DNA from 2 places in the Comamonas sp. C11 genome. Region 2 is predicted to be linked to the other one. Evidence: riboswitches for the same ligand, from Rfam matches in the RefSeq annotation. Region 2 holds a riboswitch; the other holds the start of a gene.
The links. Region 2 has a riboswitch for S-adenosylhomocysteine ahead of ahcY (adenosylhomocysteinase). Riboswitches for the same ligand answer to the same signal wherever they lie in the genome.

Region 1 (9,856 bases), 550 kb from region 2:
GCAAGGTCGTTGTAAGCCCTTGCTGTCCGGGATTCACAGTGTGCGCGCGCCGAATTTTCCTGTCCAAGGCTTCTTGTTTGAGATGCTATGCATTTTATGCATAACCATCCGAAGGCCGCTCTGGATGTGGGCCAAGCACTGAATTGGTGACATGGAGACAGGAAATTTGCCATCATTGCCCTCATGTCTGAAAACAATGATTGCAAAAGCGGCTGGTGCGGCCCGGCACCGTTTGCCAATACCCCGCCCATAGGTCTGGCTCCCGAGCTGCAGACGCAGGATGAGGTGCTGCCCGACTGGAAGACGTTGTGGCCTGATTTGCCCGAGGACAGCTATGCCACGGCCGATGCGCTGTGGTGGTCGCGCAAACTGGGCACGGCCCAGGCCCAGGGTGCCGACGTGGCAGCGCTGATGCGCGATGCCGCCGATGCCCGTGCCGTGCAAAGCGCGCTGGCGCGCACCTGGAACTGGTGGCCCGCCGATCGCGCGCCGCGCTACTGGAAGTCCGGCGGCCCCGACCGCGATGCGGCGCTGCTGCATGTGCCGCTGCCCGAGGAAGGCATTCGCCAGGGCGTGAACCCGGTGCCCGCGCCCGCCACCGTCTTCAATCTGCGCAATGCCGAGGCCGAGATCGCCTTGCGCATAGGCCGGGATGTGAGCGCCGAGCAGGCCGCAGCCCTCGATTACGACAGCGCGCTGGCGCTGGTGGATGCCGTCTGCGTGGCCGTGGAATGGGTGGATGTGCGCTGGCGCGACGGCACCAAGGCCCCGGCCCTGGCTCTGCTGGCCGACGGCCAGTGCCATGGCGGACTGGCCCTGGGCGAGTGGCAGAGCGCTTCCGTCATCGCCGGTCGCGACTGGGCGCGGCAGCTGTGCACGGTGACCGTGAATGGCGGCTTGCCGCAGCGCTTCACCGGAACGCACAGCCTGGGCGATCCGGCCTGGCTGCTCGTGGACTGGCTGCAGCATGTGGCGCGCGAATACGGCAGCGTGCCTGCCGGCACCGTGGTGACGACAGGAACCTGGTGCGGCTGCATGCCGCTGCAGGCCGGCGATCGCTTCGAGATGGAGTTCGACGGCCTGGGCGGACTGGGCTGGCAGTTCTGATCCGTCCCGGGAGTCTTCAAAAACAAGAGCTGCTAGCGCCTTTTGATGAATGATTTCAAATATCTTTCAATCTGAAAATCATTGAAAACATACGCTAAATGCTCTTTTTATGAGAGTGACGCACGGGCACCAGTGGCTGTGTGCGCTGTCCGCGTCATCGGACCTGGATGTGATCCAGCCCCGGTGCGCCGGGCGGATATTTCAGTTCCAGATTGCCCAGCACCTCGCGCAGCACCGTGGCCACCATCAGATTGCGGTGGGTCTTGGAGTCGGCGGGCACAATGGTCCAGGGCGCCCATGGCGTGTGCGTGGCAGCCAGCAGCCGGCCGTAGGCCTGCTGGTAGTCGTCCCACTGGGCGCGCACCTTGAGGTCGTTCTCGTCGAACTTCCAGTGCTTGCTGGGGTCGTCCAGCCGCTGCTGCAGCCGCTCGCGCTGTTCGTCCTTGCTGATGTGCAGCATGAACTTGACGATCACCGTGCCGGTCTCGCTGAGCATGCGCTCGAAGTCGTTGATCTGCGCATAGCGCTGGGTCTGCTGCTCGGGCGTGAGCCAGCCGTTGACCACGGGCACCAGCACATCCTCGTACTGGCTGCGGTTGAAGAGCACGATCTCGCCCGCACCCGGCATCTGCTGGTGAATGCGCCACAGGTAGTCGTGGGACTTCTCCACGTCGGTGGGCGCCTTCCAGCCCACGGAGCGCACGCCCAGCGGCGACATGCGACCGAAGACAGCGCGCAGCGTGCCGTCCTTGCCGGCTGCGTCCATGCCCTGCAGTATGACCAGCAGCTTGAAGCGCCGGTCGGCGTAGAACAGGTTCTGCAGCGCGTCCAGCTCCTCGGCCAGGGCTTCGACACTGGCCCTGTCCTGGGTCTTGCTGCCGCCCGAGAAGGGCTTGGTGCCGGGATCGAACCCGGCCAGCTCGCAGCGTCCGGCCTTGACGGCAGCGGCGCCCGGTTGCAGGGCCTTCCAGCGTTCGCGCAGCGCGGCATCGCTGCTGGTGAAGATCGATTGCGGCATGGGCGGCGGCCTTCCCTGGTGTGATGAGGCGTCGAGCCTAGCGCATGGCCGGCGGCAGCTCAAGCGGCGGCCGGCCCGCGCGGGCGCGCCGCATTCAGTCCATGTGGATGCCGCGCTCGTTGATCAGCCGCGTCCAGCGCTGGCTTTCGGTCTGCAGGTGACGTGCCGCTTCCTCGGGCGTGGAGCCCACGACCTCGGCGCCTATGGCCTGGAAGCGCTCGATCACGTCGGGCTGCTTCATGGCGGCCACCAAGGTCTGATTGAGCTTCTTCACGATGGCCGGCGGCGTGCCGGCGGGCACGAAGGCGGCGAACCAGGGCGAGACTTCATAGCCCTTGATGCCTGCTTCCTCCATGGTGGGTACATCGGGCATGCTGGTCGAGCGCTTGGCCGTGGTCACGGCCAGCGCGCGCAGCTTGCCCGACTGGATGTGGGGACGCGCCGAGGTGATGGAGTCGAACATGTAGTTGACCTGACCGCCCAGCAGGTCGGAGACGGCGGGGCCTGATCCCTTGTAGGGGATGTGCAGCATGTCCACGCCCGCCAGCGAGGTGAAGACTTCGCCGGCCAGGTGAATGGAGGTGCCGTTGCCGGCCGAGGCATAGGTCAGCTTGCCCGGCGCGGCCTTTGCCGCGGCCACCACGTCGGTCACGCTCTTGATCTGGGGCTGGGTGGCGTTGGTGACCAGGATGTTGGGCACCACGGCCAGCACGCCCACGGGCGCGAAGTCCTTGATCGGGTCATAGCTGAGCTTGCGGTACAGCGGCTTGTTGGTGGCCATGCCGATGGAGGTGATCATCAGCGTGTAGCCGTCGGCCGGGGACTTGGCCACGAAGTCGGCGCCGATGTTGCCGCCCGCGCCGGGGCGGTTCTCGATGACGAAGGGCTGGCCCAGCGTGCGCGCGGCCTTCTCGCCCAGGGTGCGGGCGATGGCATCCATGGCGCCGCCCGGCGGGAAGGGCACGATCCAGCGAATGGGCTTGCTCGGCCAGTTGGCCTCGGGCGTCTGGGCATGGGCGGCGGCGGCCAGGGCGCTCAGGCCGAGGACGGCGGGCAGGGCGGCGAGGGTGCAGAGAAGGCGGCGTTGCATGGTGGATGTCTCCTGAAGATGAATGTTGTAGTTGGTGCGGTGTCAGCGGGCTGAGGGGGCAGGCGCAGACACGGGGGCGGATGAAGGTGCGGCGCCGAGGTCGATGTGCGTGGGTTGCAGGCCCTGGCGCGCGCGGTCGAAGCGGTCGAGCTGGGCAGCATCCACTTCCACACCCAGGCCGGGGCCGTCGGGCAATTGCAGGGCGAAGTCGGCAATCGGCATGCGCTCGGCCACGATGTCGTCCACCAGCAACTGGGGGCCGAACAGTTCGCAGTTGTGGTGGCGCCCGCCCAGCGTGGCGAACACATGGGCCGAGGCGGCCGAGCCTATCGAGGTTTCGAGCATGGTGCCGCCGTACCAGCCGATGTCGGCGGCCTGGGCGATGGCGGCGACCTGGCGCGTGCGCAGCAGACCGCCGTGCTTGGCGACCTTGAGCGAAAACACGTGGCAGGCCTGCTCGCGCGCCAGGCGCATGGCGTCGTGCGGCGTGCACACGCTCTCATCGGCCATGACCAGGGCCGTGGACGGCAGCGTGGCCGTGAGCTCGCGCAGCGCGGGCACATTCCACTGGGCCACGGGCTGCTCGATGAGGCTGACGCCGGCCTCGATCATGGGCGGCAGAAAGCGCCGTGCGGTGGCACCGTCCCAGGCCTGGTTCACGTCCACGGTCAGCGTGGCGCGGCCCTGCAGGCCGCGCGCGATCTGGCTCACGTGGGCCAGATCGGCCTCGGGCGTTCGGGCACCGATCTTGAGCTTGAAGATGCGGTGGCGGCCCTGTTCCAGACGCAGCTGGGCCTCGGCCAGGTCGCGTTCCACATCGCCGCTGGCCAGCGTCCAGGCCAGCGGCAGGCTGTCGTGCTGCTTGCCGCCCAGCAGCTGCCACACGGGAACCTGCAGGCTGCGTGCCACGGCGTCGAGTAGGGCCATCTCCACGGCGCTCTTGGCAAAGGCATTGCCGCGGCAGGCCAGGTCCATGCGGGCCAGGCAAGCCTCGATGCGCGCGCCGTCCTGGCCCGTGAGGGCCGGGGCCAGATGGTTGGTGACGGCGTGGTGGATGCTCTCGGGCGACTCCTCGTTCCACGACGGGCCGCCGATGGTGGCTGCCTCGCCGAAGCCCGTGGCGCCGTTGCGCAGCCACAGCTGGACAATGACCGGGCTTTGGCGGTTGATGGCGCCGAACGACAGCTTGTGCGGACGTATGGTGGGAATGTCCAGGATGCGCGCGGTAATGCGTTCGATGGGGAAGCTGGTGGTCATGGGCAAGAGGCCGTGAGGGCGGAAGGCGTTGGGGCGGGCAGCTGCATGGCTGCGATGGTCGCCAGCGTAAATCCATGAATGCCGTTGATCTACTGAATTATTTTTAAGGTATTGTTCGATGGCATCGATGTATCTACCTGGAAGCCGCCCATGGAACTGCGCCAGCTGCGCTACTTTGTCGACATTGCCAAGACCGAGCACCTGACGACCTCGGCGCGCAACCTGTTCGTGACCCAGTCCACGCTGTCGCACGGGCTGCGCCAGCTGGAGGAGGAACTGGGCATGGTGCTGTTCGAGCGCATAGGCCGTGGGCTCAAGCTCTCGCAGGCCGGCGTGGTGTTCCGCAACTATGCCGAGCGCGCACTGCACGAGATCGAGGCCGGGCGCATGGCGCTGGCCGATCTCAGCGAGCTGCAGACCGGCACCCTTACCCTGGGCGTGATCCCCACTTTTCTCAACACCCTGGTCGCGCCAGCCGTGGCGGCCTTCACGCGAGCCTATCCCAAGGTCAACGTGGTGGTGCGCGAGCTGCTGGCGCCGCCCGTGGAGGCCGGCCTGCTCGACGGCAGCCTGGACCTGGGCGTGAGCTTTCATCCGCCGCAGCGCACCGAACTCGAGGCCCTGCCGCTGTTCGATGAACGCATGATGCTGCTGGTCAATCCCTCGCATGCGCTGGCCGGGCGGCGCACGCTGGCGGTCAAGTCTCTGGCCGGCGTGCCGCTGGCGCTGCTGCCGCGCAGCTTCTACACGCGCGGCCTGATCGACAACGGCCTGCGCGATGCGGGCGTCACGCCCAGCCTGCGCGTGGAAATGGGCTCGGTGGAATCGCTGATCGCGCTGTGCCGCTGGGGCGACATGGCCACCATCGTGCCCGAGCGCGCGGCCCAGCAGGCCAGCGATATGGTGGCCATACATCTGGTGGGCCCGCAGTTGGTGCGCACGGCCGGACTGCTGTGGCGTCGCGGCAGCCATTACAGCGCCGCGGCGCGCGAGTTCGCGGCGCTGCTGGCGCCCGCGGCGCGCGCCAGCCTGGGACGAGAAGCCTAGCGCTGCGGTCAGCGGCCCGCGGGCTGCCTGCCCATGAGCTCCACAAAGCGCCGTGTGGCCAGACCTTGCGGGCGCTCCTTGGACCAGACCCAGTCCACGAACAAGGTCGTGCCGTTGCTGATGTTGAGCACGGGAATTTCCATCAGCGCACCGCTGCCGATATGCGACTCCACCAGGCCCTTGGGCAGCCAGCCCCAGGCCAGACCTGCACCTATCAGCGAAAGCGCTGCCTGGTGGCTGTCCGTGCGCCAGAGCTGGCGCGCAAACACAAAGCGCGGGTCTGTCTGCTGTGGGTCGCGGCTGGCCACCAGCACCTGACGCGTGGCAGCCAACTGCTCCACCGTGAGCTGTGGCCGTGTGGTGCGGCCCTGCTCATGCTCGGCCAGCGCCTGCTGCCAGAGCTCGAACTGCGGCGACATCACGGCCACCAGCGTCTCGCGGCCCATTTCCTGGAAGCCCTCGCGCCCGTCAATGGCGGGCCGCTCGAACACCAGGGCCAGATGGGCGCGGCCTGCATGCAAAAGCTCCAGCGCATCTGACTGGGGAGCTGCCAGCACCTCAATGGGCAGCGCAGGAAACTCGTGCACCAGCCGGTTCAGCGGTTCGCTCCAGTGCGTGGCCAGCAGTTCGGGGGCGATGGCCAGCGTCAGCCTTTCCTCCAGACCCGCATGCAGCGCCTGAGCCTGCCAGTTCAGCAACTGCAACTGCTCGGCCAGCAGGCGTGCCTGCGGCTCGAGCGCGCGGGCGGCGGCACTGGGCACGGGTTCGCGTCCGCTGCGGTCGAACAGCTGCAGGTCCAGCTCGGCCTCCAGCTGGGCAATGGCCATGCTGACGGCCGAGGGCACACGCCCCAGCTTGCGTGCAGCCGCCGAAAAGGTGCCGGCATCCAGCACGGCAAGAAACAGCGGAACCTGGTCGGCGCTAAAGGGCATGGTGTCGATCTGTCAGAAAAATTGAAAGGAACTGACTTTTATCTTCAGTTTATAGAACATACACTGCAGCCCATGTCTCAACAAGCCTCAGCGATGGCATCCGCTTCTTCCTCTGCCGTTTCTCTCAGAAATACCGCCGCTTTTGCCACCCCCGCCAAGGCCAAAGGTCTTCAAGGTCCCAAACGTCGCATCCTCTACGTGGGTCTGTACGAAATCATTGCCATCATCGTCTCCAGCCTGATCTTCATGGCCATCGGCCAGAAGGCCGGCGATTCCGGCGTCATGGCCGTGGCTGCCTCGGTGATCGCGATCTGCTGGAATCTGAGCTTCAACCACCTGTTCGAAAAATGGGAATCGCGCCAGAGCGTCAAGGGCCGTTCCCTGATGCGCCGCGTGGTGCATGCCATCGGTTTCGAAGGCGGCATCGCCGCCATGCTGATTCCGCTGATGGCCTGGTGGTTCGGCATCTCGCTGTGGGAAGCTGCAGTGATGGAAGCCGGCCTGCTGGTGTTCTTCATGGTCTACACCTTTGCCTTCAACTGGGCCTTTGACCGCATCTTCGGGCTGCCGGCTTCGGCCCAGGCCGTGGCTGCATGATTTGAGCCGCACAAGCCTCTGACGCTTGCCCTGAAAGCGCAAGCAACCATGAAAAAAGCGTGTTCCCGTCTACCGGGAACACGCTTTTTTTGCCTTATGCAGCGGTCAGCGAAGAATGCTGAGCATGGCCTGCAGCACAAAGGCGTTGATGATGTCGATGAAGAAGGCTCCGACCAGGGGCACGATCAGAAAGGCCTTGTGCGACGGGCCGTACTGGTTGGTGATGGCCTGCATATTGGCAACGGCCGTGGGTGTGGCGCCCATGCCGAAACCGCAGTGGCCGGCAGCCAGCACGGCGGCGTCATAGTTCTTGCCCATGATGCGGAAGGTCACGAAGGCCGCATACAGCGTCATGACGATGGCCTGCGCGGCCAGGATGACCATCAGCGGGCCGGCCAGGTCGGTCAGCTCCCACAGCTTGAGCGAGAGCAGCGCGATGGCCAGATAGATGGACAGTGCGGCATTGCCGAAGACGTCGATGGCGCGGTCAAAGACCTTGAAGCCGAACATATAGTCCAGCACGTTGCGTATGACCACGCCGCCGCCCAGCGCCCAGACAAAGGTAGGCAGCTGGATGACCGTTCCCATGGTCAGGCCGGTCATGAATTCGGCAAAAGCCAGGCAACCCGCGAAGAGGGCCAGCGTCTCCACCGCCGCATCGGCCGTGATCAGGCGCGGAGCCTTGTTGGGCGACTCGAAGTTGGCGACCTCGCTGCCTTCGCTCACGGCGGGCGCATCGGCGCGCAGCTGTTCGGACTCGGTCAGCGGCTGGGCCAGCTGATGGCGCGTGATCAGCCGCTTGGCCAGCGGGCCGCCCACCAGGCCGCCGATGATCAGGCCAAAAGTGGCGCAGGCAATGCCCAGGGTGGTGGCTCCCGTGAGACCGTATTGGTTTTCCAGCACCGAGCCCCAGGCTCCGGCCGTACCGTGACCGCCCACCAGCGTGATGGAGCCCGCGACCAGGCCGATCAACGGGTCCAGTCCCAGCACGGTGGCCAGGCTTACGCCCACGATGTTCTGCATCATGATGAAGACGGCAATCACGCCCAGGAAAATGAACAGCGCCGAGCCGCCCTCACGCAGCTTCGCGAAGTTCGCGCTCAGGCCGATGGACGAGAAGAACACCAGCATGAACGCCGACTGCAGACTGCCCTCGAAGCTCAGCGCCAGTCCCGTGGTCTGATGCAGCATGAAGATGATGGCCGCCACGACCAGGCCGCCGGAGACAGGCTCGGGAATATTGAAGTCGCGCAGAAAGCGGATATGTCTTGTCATGAGCTTGCCAAGCATGAGCACAAGCACGGCCATGATGAGGGTGTAGTACGCGCCGAAGGTCACGTTCATGAAGATCTCCTGGGTGTTCCGTTCCATGCGATGGCTGAATGGCCAGCCCGGTCATGGCTGGCAATCGGCTGTGCACGGCTGAGCACATGGACCAGACATTTGCTGCCGATGGTGCCAAAGACTCAAAGATAGGGGCTGTAGGTGCTTGTCCACTCATGGCAGGCGGGCCCGTCGGTGCCGGGCTGCCTGAGAGCCGGAAAGCGGTGCGCGCCATTCCTTGCGGATGCGCACCATGTCGGGAATATGCTTGAAATGAGATGGTTGCATTCGTGTTTTGCGAAATTACCTTTTGCCCTGCTCCTGTTTTTGGGGCGTGGAAAGTCGAATCTGCTATAGCCATTCGCAAAGAGCTCGCCTGCACAGCCACGGGGCAAAGCGCCTTGAAGCCCCGATTGCCCGCCCTCGCCGTAGAATGACGGGCTTCACCCCGAGGAGCGCTGCAGCAGGTCATCCCTGAGATGTTTGACCCGTCAGGCTCGGGGTCGCAGATCCGGTTGACGATCTGCCTGCACTCCCAACGGCGCTCACCTGTTTTCGATTCTGTTTCTGGTTTTCACACAGGTGAGCTGATGTCCGCTGCTACCCCTTCCACTGTCATTCCTCCCATGCGTCTGTCGGGCCTGGAGCCCGTCTTCATCGGCGATGAGACGCTGTTCGTCAACGTGGGCGAGCGCACCAACGTCACCGGCTCCAAGGCCTTTGCGCGTCTGATCCTCAACGAACAGTATGAAGAAGCGCTGGCCGTGGCGCGCCAGCAGGTGGAAAACGGCGCCCAGGTGATCGATGTGAACATGGATGAGGCCATGCTGGACAGCAAGGCCGCCATGGTGCGCTTTCTGAACCTGATTGCCTCCGAGCCCGATATCGCCAAGGTTCCGGTGATGGTGGACAGCTCCAAGTGGGACGTGATCGAAGCCGGCCTGCGCTGCCTGCAGGGCAAGGGCATCGTCAATTCGATCTCCATGAAAGAGGGCGTCGAGGAGTTCAAGAAGCACGCCAAGCTGGTCAAGCGCTATGGCGCGGCCGCCGTGGTGATGGCGTTTGACGAAAAAGGCCAGGCCGACACCTTTGCGCGAAAGATCGAGATCTGCGAACGCGCCTACCGCATTCTGGTCGATGAAGTGGGCTTCCCGCCCGAGGACATCATCTTCGACCCCAACATCTTTGCCGTGGCCACCGGCATCGAAGAGCACAACAACTACGGCGTCGATTTCATCGAGGCCGTACGCTGGATCAAGCAGAACCTGCCCGGTGCCAAGGTCTCGGGCGGCGTCTCCAACGTGAGCTTCTCCTTCCGCGGCAACGACCCCGTGCGCGAGGCCATCCACACCGTGTTCCTCTATCACGCGATCGGGGCAGGCATGGACATGGGCATCGTCAATGCCGGCATGGTCGGTGTGTATGACGACCTGGAGCCCCAGCTGCGCGAACGCGTGGAGGATGTGGTGCTCAACCGCCGCCCCG
Region 2 (9,856 bases):
TGCCAAGGCCACCGTGCCCGCAGGCCCGGGTACTTTCCCCACGGCCACACCGCTGTTCATGGGTCTGCTGGTGTTCGTGGTGTTGGTGGTGGGCGGTCTGACCTTTCTGCCGGCGCTGGCCCTGGGGCCCGTGATCGAGCACCTGCAAATGCTGGTGGCTCAGCTGTACGCCTAACGTTCTATCCAATCGATGCCAATGGTCTGCAGTCCATGCACGGCTGCAGACCAGGGAGCAAATCATGAAAACATCGACTCAAACTCTTTGCGCTTCCGTGCTGTCAAGCCATGCACAAGCGCAGCCCGAGGCGCAATCCGCCTCCTGGCCACGTCTGCTGGGCAGCAGCGTGCGCACGGCCCTGCTGGTGATGGCGGTCTCCGGCATTGCCTATCCCTTGCTGACCACGGGTGTGGCGCAGGCACTGTTTCCCCATGCAGCCAATGGCAGCCTGATCGAGCGCCAGGGCCGGATCGTGGGCTCTGCTCTGATCGGCCAGCAATTCACCGGGCCGCAGTACTTCCATGGCCGTCCCAGCGCCACGGTCGCTCCCGATCCGAACCAGGACGGGGCAAACATGGCGGATCCCTACAACGCCGGCCTGTCTGGTGCCAGCAACCAGGGGGCAACGCACAAGGACCTGTCCGAAGCCGTGGCGCAGCGTGTCGCGCAGTACCGCGCCGATAACGGTCTGCCCGCAGACCTGGCGGTGCCGGTGGATGCGGTCACGGCGTCGGCATCGGGCCTGGACCCGCATATCTCGATGGCCAATGCCCTGCTTCAGCTAGCTCGTGTGGCGCAGGCACGTCAGCTGCCCCAGGCCAGGCTGCAGGAGCTGCTGGCCCAGGCCACGGAGAAGCGCAGCCTGGGTTTGCTGGGGGAGCCGCGCGTGAATGTGCTGCAGCTCAATCTGGCGCTGGACGCCTTGCAGCCCGCTAGCAGCGCAGTGAAGGAGTAAGCCATGAGCACAAAGAAAATGACGGCAGGCCGCAGCCTGCTCGATGCCAGGCTGGTGAAGTCGGCTCTGGGAGATGCGGTGCGCAAACTCTCGCCGCGTACGCAGTGGGCCAACCCAGTGATGTTTGTGGTGTATCTGGGCGCGATCCTGAGCAGTCTGTTGTGGTGGCAGAGCCTGATGGAGCCGGGCAGCGAGAACAGCGGCTTTGTTCTGGCGATTGCGCTGTGGCTGTGGTTCACCGTGCTGTTTGCCAACTTTGCCGAAGCATTGGCCGAGGGCCGCAGCCGCGCCCAGGCCGCCAGCCTGCGCGGCATGAAGCGCGATACCGTGGCCAAGCTGCTGCAGCAACCGCATTTCGGCAGCTCATGGATTCCCATGCGCGCCAGCGAACTGCGCAAGGGCGTGGTCATCTTCGTGGAAGCCGGCGACACGATTGCGCTTGACGGTACGGTGATAGAAGGCGTTGCTTCGGTGGACGAAAGCGCGATCACCGGCGAATCCGCACCCGTGATCCGCGAGGCCGGAGGCGACTTCTCGTCGGTGACCGGCGGCACGCGCGTGCTGTCGGACTGGCTGGTGGTGGAAGTCACGGTAAACCCCGGCGAGTCGTTTCTGGATCGCATGATCTCCATGGTCGAGTCGGCCAAGCGCCAGAAGACTCCGAACGAGATGGCTCTGACGATTTTGCTCGTAGGGCTGACGCTGGTCTTTCTGCTGGTCATCGTCACGCTGTGGCCTTTCTCGGCCTTTGCGGTGTCACAGGCCGGAACGGGCTCGGTGGTCGGTATTGCCGTGCTGATTGCGCTGCTGGTCTGCCTGATTCCGACCACCATTGGCGGCCTGCTGTCGGCCATTGGCGTGGCGGGCATGAGCCGCATGATGCAGGCCAATGTCATTGCCACTTCGGGCCGGGCCGTGGAGGCTGCCGGTGATGTGGACGTGCTGCTGCTGGACAAGACCGGCACCATCACCCTGGGAAACCGCCAGGCCTGCGAGTTTCTGCCGGCTCCCGGAATGAGCGCCGCGCAACTGGCCGAAGCCGCACAGCTGTCATCTCTGGCAGATGAAACACCTGAAGGCCGCAGCGTGGTGGCTCTGGCCAGGGAGCGCCATGGCTTGCCCGATCGCAGCAGTGCGGATTTTCCGGGCGAGTTCGTCCCCTTTACCGCACAGACGCGTATGAGTGGGGTGGATCTGCAGAGCCCGCAAGGCTTGCGCAGCTTGCGCAAGGGAGCCGCCGATGCCGTGCGCCGGCATGTCGAGGCGCTGGGAGGCAGCTTCCCGGCTCAGGTGCAACTGTCCGTGGATAACGTCTCGCGCAAGGGCAGCACGCCTTTGGTGGTGGCCGATGGCGCCAAGGTGCTGGGCGTGATCGAGCTCAAGGACATCGTCAAGCCAGGCATGCGTGACCGATTTGCCGAACTGCGCCGCATGGGCATAAAGACGGTGATGGTGACGGGCGACAACCCGCTGACGGCAGCTGCCATTGCCGCCGAGGCCGGGGTGGATGACTACCTTGCCGAAGCCAAGCCCGAAGACAAGCTGCAGCTGATCCGCTCGCACCAGGCGGCGGGCCGCCTGGTGGCAATGACGGGGGACGGAACCAACGATGCGCCGGCCCTGGCCCAGGCCGATGTGGCCGTGGCCATGAACAGCGGCACCCAGGCTGCCAAAGAGGCCGGCAACATGGTGGATCTGGACAGCAACCCCACCAAGCTGATCGAGGTGGTGGAAACCGGCAAGCAGATGCTGATGACACGCGGCGCGCTGACCACCTTCAGCATTGCCAACGATGTGGCCAAGTATTTCGCCATCATTCCGGCCGCCTTTGTGGGCACTTATCCGCAACTGGCCTCGCTCAACGTGATGCAGCTGCACAGCGCGGATTCCGCGATCCTGAGTGCCGTGATCTTCAATGCACTGATCATCATCGCCCTGGTGCCGCTGGCCTTGCGTGGTGTGCAGTATCGCGCCGTGGGTGCGGCCCTGCTGCTGCGCCGAAACCTGCTGATCTATGGCCTGGGCGGGCTGATCGTGCCGTTTGTGGGCATCAAGCTCATCGACATGCTGCTGACCGTTCTGGGCCTCGTCTAAGTCCTATCCAGGCCTTGCTCTCTCGTTTCTCTGGCTTGTCCGCGTCCCCGGCGGGCGCGGCAAGTCTGATCTGTTTGCTTCACCATCATGCGTCTTTCCCTTCCCCAAAAAACATTTCACACATCGCGTTCCTGGGTCATCAGCTCTGCGTTGTTGATGACTGCCTTGAGCTGTGCCAATTCCTCTGCTGCCGAGGAGGCAACAGCGCAATCTGCTTCTGAAACCACAGCTGCTGTGCCGGCCGACAGCAAGTCTTCCCTGACCGGCTCGCTGAGCCTGATCAGTGACTACCGCTTTCGCGGCATCTCGCAGACCTGGCAAGGTGCGGCCGTGCAGGGCGCAGTGGAACTGGCCTTGCCCAAGGGCTTCTATCTGGGCACGTCGCTGTCCAATGTCTCTACCAACAGCTACGGCCGGGGCCAGGGGCTGGAGCACGATATCTATGGTGGCTGGCGCGGCGAGCTCGTGCCTGACTGGTTGCTGGATGCCGGGGTTTTGCAGTACCGCTATCCCGGCGCCCGCCTGGGCGCAAGCGATGGCAGCAGCAAACGCTTTGACACCACCGAGCTCTATCTGGGGACGACTCATGGTGGTCTGAGCATCAAATGGTCTGTGGCGCTGACGCCTTATTTCGGCCTGGGCGAGAGTACCGCCGACTCGGCGTTCGCCACTGCGCTGCAACCAGCGGGCAGCAGTCGCGGCAGCCAGTATCTGGATCTGAACTATCAGCATCCGCTGGGCGATCTCGCCACCTTGGGCCTGCATGGCGGCTATACCTGGGTGCGCAACTACAGCGATGTTTCCTATGCCGACTGGCGCATCTCGCTATCCAGGGCCTGGGGCCCATGGACAGCATCGCTTGCGTACGCGGGCACCTCGGCCGATGCCAGGTACTACAGCGCCGTCAACAGTCGTGGCCAATGGCGTGATCTGGCGCGCAGCGGCTGGCTGCTTGGCCTGAGTGCCGGGTTCTGACCGGGCTTGAGTGATACGCTGATCGCCTGATGCCTTCATCCACACCTTCATCCGCCGCGCAGCGCCCCGACCCCGACGCGTTGGTCGCTCAACTTCAGGCAGACCGGCAGCGCGCCCATCTCGGCAAGCTGCGCATCTACTTCGGCTCCAATGCCGGAGTGGGCAAGACCTATTCCATGCTGGCGGCCGCGCAGCGCGAGCGGCAGGCCGGGCGCAAGGTTCTGGTGGGGCTGGTGGAAACGCATGGCCGTGCCGAGACCGAGCAGCAACTGCATGACCTGGAGCTGCTGCCGCGGCGCACGCTGGCCTACCAGGGCAGGCAGCTGGACGAGTTCGATCTCGATGCAGCTCTGGCACGCCGCCCGGAGGTGCTGCTGCTCGACGAGCTGGCACACAGCAATGTGAGCGGCTCACGCCATCCCAAGCGCTGGCAGGATGTGCAGGAGCTGCTGGAGGCGGGTATCGAGGTGTGGACCACGCTCAACGTCCAGCACCTGGAAAGCCTCAATGATGTGGTGGGCGGCATTGTGGGCATACAGGTCCATGAGACCGTTCCCGACCATATCTTTGACGATGCCGACGAGGTCATCGTGGTCGACATTCCACCCGAAGAGCTGCTCAAGCGCCTCAAGTCGGGCAAGGTCTATCCGCTGGAGCAGGCCGAGCGGGCCTCGCGCAACTTCTTTCGCCAGGGCAATTTGCTGGCACTGCGCGAGCTGGCCTTGCGCCGCACGGCAGATCGTGTCGATGAAGACATGCGCGACTACCGCCGCGAGCGCTCCATCGGCGATGTCTGGCCCACGCGCGAGCGCCTGCTGGTGGGCGTCGGCGGCCGCGCCGGTGACGATGCCCTGGTGCGCCAGGTGGCACGCCTGGCAAGGCGGCTGGAGGCCGACTGGGTGGTGGTCTACGTGGATGCTCCGGAGCGCCAGCATCGGCCTCGGGCGGCGCAGGAGGCCGTGCTCAAGACCCTGGCGCTGGCTGCGCGCCTGGGCGCGGAAACGGCCACGATTCCAGGTGCCCATGTGGCCCAGGCTCTGGTGGACTTTGCGCGTGAGCGCAATGCCAGTCATCTGGTGCTGGCACGTGTGCATGAACCTTTGAGCCGCTGGCTGCGCTGGCGTGCCTCCAGCCTGTCCGAACAGATTGCGGCGCTGGATCCCGGCCTGGACGTGCTGCTGCTGTCCGTCAAGCAAAGCAAGAATGACAGCACCTTGCGATTGCCGGCGGCGCGTGAAAAGACCATTCCGTGGAAGGGCTACGCGGGCGTGACCTTGGCATGCCTGGCCGCTACGGCGGTGGCGGAGCTGCTGCTGCGGGTGTTCGACCCGGCCAATGTGGTCATGCTTTTCCTGCTGGTGGTGGTGCTGTCCGCCGTGCGCTGGGGGCGCGGCCCCGGAGCATGGGCGGCCCTGTTGTCGGTGCTGCTGTTCGATTTTTATTTTGTGCCGCCGCGCAACTCTTTCAGCGTCAACGATACGCAATACCTGTTCACCTTCAGCCTGATGCTGGGTGTGGCCCTGGTCTGCGGCCAGCTGACGGCGCGGCTGCGCCACGAGGCGCGCGTGGCCGCAGAGCGCGAACGACGTGCCGGCGCGCTGGCCAGGCTGGCGCGTGATCTGTCGGGTGCGCTGACGCAGGAGCAGGTCACGCAAATTGCGCTGGCTACGATTTCAGGCGTTTTTGATGCCCAGACCGGGCTGCTGGTGCCCGATGCCGATGAGCGCTTGCAGCTGGCGCATGGCAGCGAAGCCCAGATCGACACCAGCGTGGGTCGCTGGAGCATGGAGCATGGCCAGATGGCCGGCCACGGCACCGATACCCTGGCTGCCGCGCCGGCGCTTTATGTACCGCTGATGGCGCCCGTGCGCTCGCGCGGCGTGCTGGTGCTGCAGTTGCGTGCGCCGCAACGATTGCGAGTGCCTGAGGAGCGACGCCTGCTTGAAGCCTGTGCCAGCCAGATCGCCCTGGCATTGGAGCGTGTGCACTTTGTGGAGGTGGCGCAGCAGACCCAGATCGCCATGGAGGGCGAGCGCATGCGCAACACCTTGCTCTCGGCTGTCTCGCATGATCTGCGTACGCCGCTGACGGGCATTCTGGGTGCGGCCCAGGCGGCCTTGCCGCATGCGCCGCAAGGGCCGGCGCATCATATGCTGGTGCAGATTCGCAATCAGGCTCAGGCGCTGCAGCAACTGGTGGACAACCTGCTGGCCATGGCGCGCCTGCAGCAAGGCGGTGTGCAGCTCAAGCGCGAATGGCTGCCGGTGGACGAGCTGGTGGGTAGCGCGCTGGCGCAGATGCGCGAGCGACTGGCCGCTCATGTGCTGCAGACCTCGCTGCCGGCAGATCTGCCCTTGCTGCAGCTCGATGCCGTGCTGATGGAGCGTGTGCTGGTCAATCTGCTGGACAACGCCATCAAGTACACGCCCGAAGGCACGACGATCACCATGGGCGCCAGCGTGACCGACGGCGACTGTGTGCTGAGCGTGCAGGACGCGGGGCCGGGCCTGCCCGGGCATCTGTCGGCTGAGCAACTGTTCGAGCCGTTTACCCGTGGGCAGGCGGAGAGTGCCGTGTTTGGCATGGGGCTCGGGCTGGCTCTGGCTCAGCGCATTGTGCAAGCCCATGGCGGCAGATTGCGGGTGGCGGCGGCAGACCCCGGGCCGGGCACCATTTTCAGCGTACACCTGCCCGTGCCCGAGCAACCGGCCATGGACGAATGAGCCGACAATCTCGTGCATCAATTGAAATCCCGACATGACGAGCTCCGCCCCCCGCATTTTGCTGATTGAAGACGACGCCAGCATCCGCCGCTTTGTCCGCCTGGCACTGGAGGACGAAGGCTGGCAGGTGTTCGAGTCCGAAACCGCCAGGCGCGGCCTGATCGAGGCCGCCAGCCGACAGCCCGACGCCGTGGTGCTGGACCTGGGGCTGCCCGATGCCGATGGCAAGACCGTGATTGCCGAGCTGCGCGGCTGGAGCCAGTTGCCGATTCTGATCCTGTCCGCGCGCGAGCGGGAAGAGGAAAAGGTGGCGGCGCTGGACGCCGGTGCCGATGATTACCTGACCAAGCCCTTTGGCGTGCCCGAGCTGCTGGCCAGGTTGCGCGTGATGCTGCGCCGCCGCCAGCAGGCATCGGCGGCAGACAAGCCCGGCAACTGTGCGCGTTTCGGCGCGGTGGAGGTGGATCTGGCGGCGCACGATGTCAAGCGTGACGGAGTGGCCGTGCACCTGACGCCCATAGAGTTCCGTCTGCTGGCGACGCTGATTGCCGGCCATGGCAAGGTGCTGACGCATCGCCAGCTGCTGCTGCAGGTCTGGGGGGCGGAGTATCTGGACCGCCCTCACTATCTGCGCGTGCACATGGCCAACCTGCGCCAGAAGATAGAGAGCGATCCGGCCCAGCCCCGGCATCTGGTAACCGAGTTGCAAGTCGGTTATCGCTTGGTGGGCCTGGAAGGCTGATTCCCTTATAATCGCCCTCCATCCGAGGAGCGTTGCAGCGTTCCCCAGCCAGCCATGAGCTGGTCTGCGCGGGGCGTGAGGCTCGGATTTCATCCCGCAACGACGCTCGCCCACGCTTTCTGTGCGGTGAGCCGGTTTATTCCCCCTCTGCTGCAGAACGTGGTTTTTCATTCAAGATTTGGAGAAAACCATGAACGCTGCCGTGCGCTTCAACCCCGCTGATTCGGCCATTACCGATATTTCCCTGGCTGCCTGGGGCCGCAAGGAAATCAGGATCGCCGAAACCGAAATGCCCGGTCTGATGGCCGTGCGCGAGGAGTTCGCCGCTGCCCAGCCCCTGAAGGGCGCGCGCATCACAGGCTCGCTGCACATGACCATCCAGACGGCCGTGCTGATCGAGACGCTGACGGCTCTGGGCGCACAAGTGCGCTGGGCCTCGTGCAACATCTTCTCGACCCAGGACCACGCAGCTGCCGCCATCGCCGAAACCGGCGTGCCTGTCTACGCCATCAAGGGCGAGTCGCTGGAAGACTACTGGAACTACACCCACTCCATCTTTGAATTCGGTGCTGCCGGCACCGAAGGCGAAGGCCCCAACATGATCCTGGACGACGGCGGCGATGCCACCATGCTCATGCACCTGGGCAAGCGCGCCGAGAAGGACCTGTCCGTGCTGGCCAACCCCGGCTCGGAAGAAGAGCGCATCGTCTTCGCCGCCATCAAGGCCAAGCTGGCCGTGGACCCCACCTGGTACAGCCGCAAGTCGGCCCAGATCATGGGCGTGACCGAGGAAACCACCACCGGTGTGCACCGCCTGAACGAAATGTCGGCCAAGGGCACGCTGCTGTTCCGCGCCATCAACGTCAACGACTCGGTGACCAAGTCCAAGTTCGACAACCTGTACGGCTGCCGCGAATCGCTGGTGGACGGCATCAAGCGCGCCACCGACGTGATGATCGCCGGCAAGGTGGCTTGCGTGGCCGGCTACGGCGACGTGGGCAAGGGCTCCGCCCAGGCTCTGCGCGCGCTGTCGGCCCAGGTGTGGGTGACAGAGATCGACCCCATCAACGCCCTGCAGGCCGCCATGGAAGGCTACAAGGTCGTGACCATGGAATACGCTGCCGACAAGGCCGACATCTTCGTGACCACCACCGGCAACAAGGACATCATCCGCCACGAGCACATGGTTGCCATGAAGGATCAGGCCATCGTCTGCAACATCGGTCACTTCGACAACGAAATCGATGTGGCTTCGATCGAAAAGTACAAGTGGGAAGAAGTGAAGCCCCAGGTGGACCAGATCGAGTTTCCCGACGGCAAGAAGATCACCCTGCTGGCCAAGGGCCGTCTGGTGAACCTGGGCTGCGCCACCGGCCACCCCAGCTTTGTGATGTCCAACTCCTTCGCCAACCAGACCCTGGCGCAGATCGAGCTGTTCACCCGCCCCGATGCCTACGAAGTGGGCAAGGTCTATGTGCTGCCCAAGATCCTGGACGAAAAGGTCGCCCGCCTGCACCTGAAGAAGGTCGGTGCCATGCTGACCGAGCTGAGCGACGAGCAAGCCGCTTATATCGGCGTGAGCAAGCAAGGCCCTTACAAGCCTGAAACTTACCGCTATTAATAGCACCCCCTGAGGCGCTTTGCGCCTTCCCCCTCTCTCTCTACGCGCTGCGCGCTAGGGGAGGGGGACGACAGCTTTGCTGCGCGGCGGCGCTTGCTCGCTGTCACTTTGCTAGGCTCTGCCAGTATTAGTGAGCGGCTGTCGTTATTTAAATTTAATAGCTGCTTGCGCACGTTATATATAGATTTCAGGTGAATATTTATCTGAAATCAGGATGTATCAAGCGAAAGCAGCTATCTCAAAAGATTTCTTTGCCCGCTGCACCTTTGTGCAGCGCCTGGCGCCGGTTTATTTCAAAGGAAGCGACGCTATGCGCGCAGATGTTTTTCTGGTTGAAGCAGGTCATGCTGCCACCCGTTCCCAGGCCCAGCGCCTGATCGCCTCGGGTGTGGAGTGGCGCCTGACGCCGCTGGCGCCCTGGAAGAAGGTGGCCAAGAACGGCGATGACATTCCTGCCGGTGCCGAGCTGCAGCTGCTGGACGCCGCCGAGGCCAAATACATCTCGCGCGGCGGGCTCAAGCTCGAAGGCGCGCTGGCCGCGACCGGCCTGAGCGTCAAGGGTTTGCGCTGTCTGGACGTGGGCCAGAGCACGGGCGGCTTCACCGATTGCCTGCTGCAGGCCGGTGCAACCCAGGTCATCGGCATCGACGTGGGCCACGGCCAGCTGCATGAGTGCCTGAAAAATGACGAGCGCGTGGTCTGCGTCGAGGGCTTCAACGCCCGCGCGCTGACGCCCGAGCTGCTGGAA

Region 1: linked by a shared signal. The riboswitch ahead of metH (methionine synthase) and the one ahead of ahcY (adenosylhomocysteinase) in region 2 are both predicted to bind S-adenosylhomocysteine.

The regions. Positions count from the first base shown of each region.
Region 1 covers NZ_CP101743.1:136,212-146,067, forward strand. Annotated here, with positions in the region: gene NOX35_RS00610 (fumarylacetoacetate hydrolase family protein) at 184-1,107, shown strand; gene NOX35_RS00615 (PPK2 family polyphosphate kinase) at 1,262-2,125, opposite strand; gene NOX35_RS00620 (tripartite tricarboxylate transporter substrate binding protein) at 2,220-3,215, opposite strand; gene NOX35_RS00625 (muconate cycloisomerase family protein) at 3,258-4,472, opposite strand; gene NOX35_RS00630 (LysR substrate-binding domain-containing protein) at 4,623-5,519, shown strand; gene NOX35_RS00635 (LysR family transcriptional regulator) at 5,528-6,451, opposite strand; gene NOX35_RS00640 (PACE efflux transporter) at 6,545-7,048, shown strand; gene gltS (sodium/glutamate symporter) at 7,154-8,392, opposite strand; S-adenosyl-L-homocysteine riboswitch at 8,816-8,925, shown strand; gene metH (methionine synthase) at 8,962-9,856, shown strand, end outside.
Region 2 covers NZ_CP101743.1:683,393-693,248, forward strand. Annotated here, with positions in the region: gene kdpA (potassium-transporting ATPase subunit KdpA) at 1-175, shown strand, start outside; gene kdpC (K(+)-transporting ATPase subunit C) at 240-953, shown strand; gene kdpB (potassium-transporting ATPase subunit KdpB) at 957-3,047, shown strand; gene NOX35_RS03130 (TorF family putative porin) at 3,135-4,022, shown strand; gene NOX35_RS03135 (sensor histidine kinase KdpD) at 4,052-6,745, shown strand; gene NOX35_RS03140 (response regulator) at 6,780-7,487, shown strand; S-adenosyl-L-homocysteine riboswitch at 7,506-7,602, shown strand; gene ahcY (adenosylhomocysteinase) at 7,678-9,108, shown strand; gene NOX35_RS03150 (TlyA family RNA methyltransferase) at 9,419-9,856, shown strand, end outside.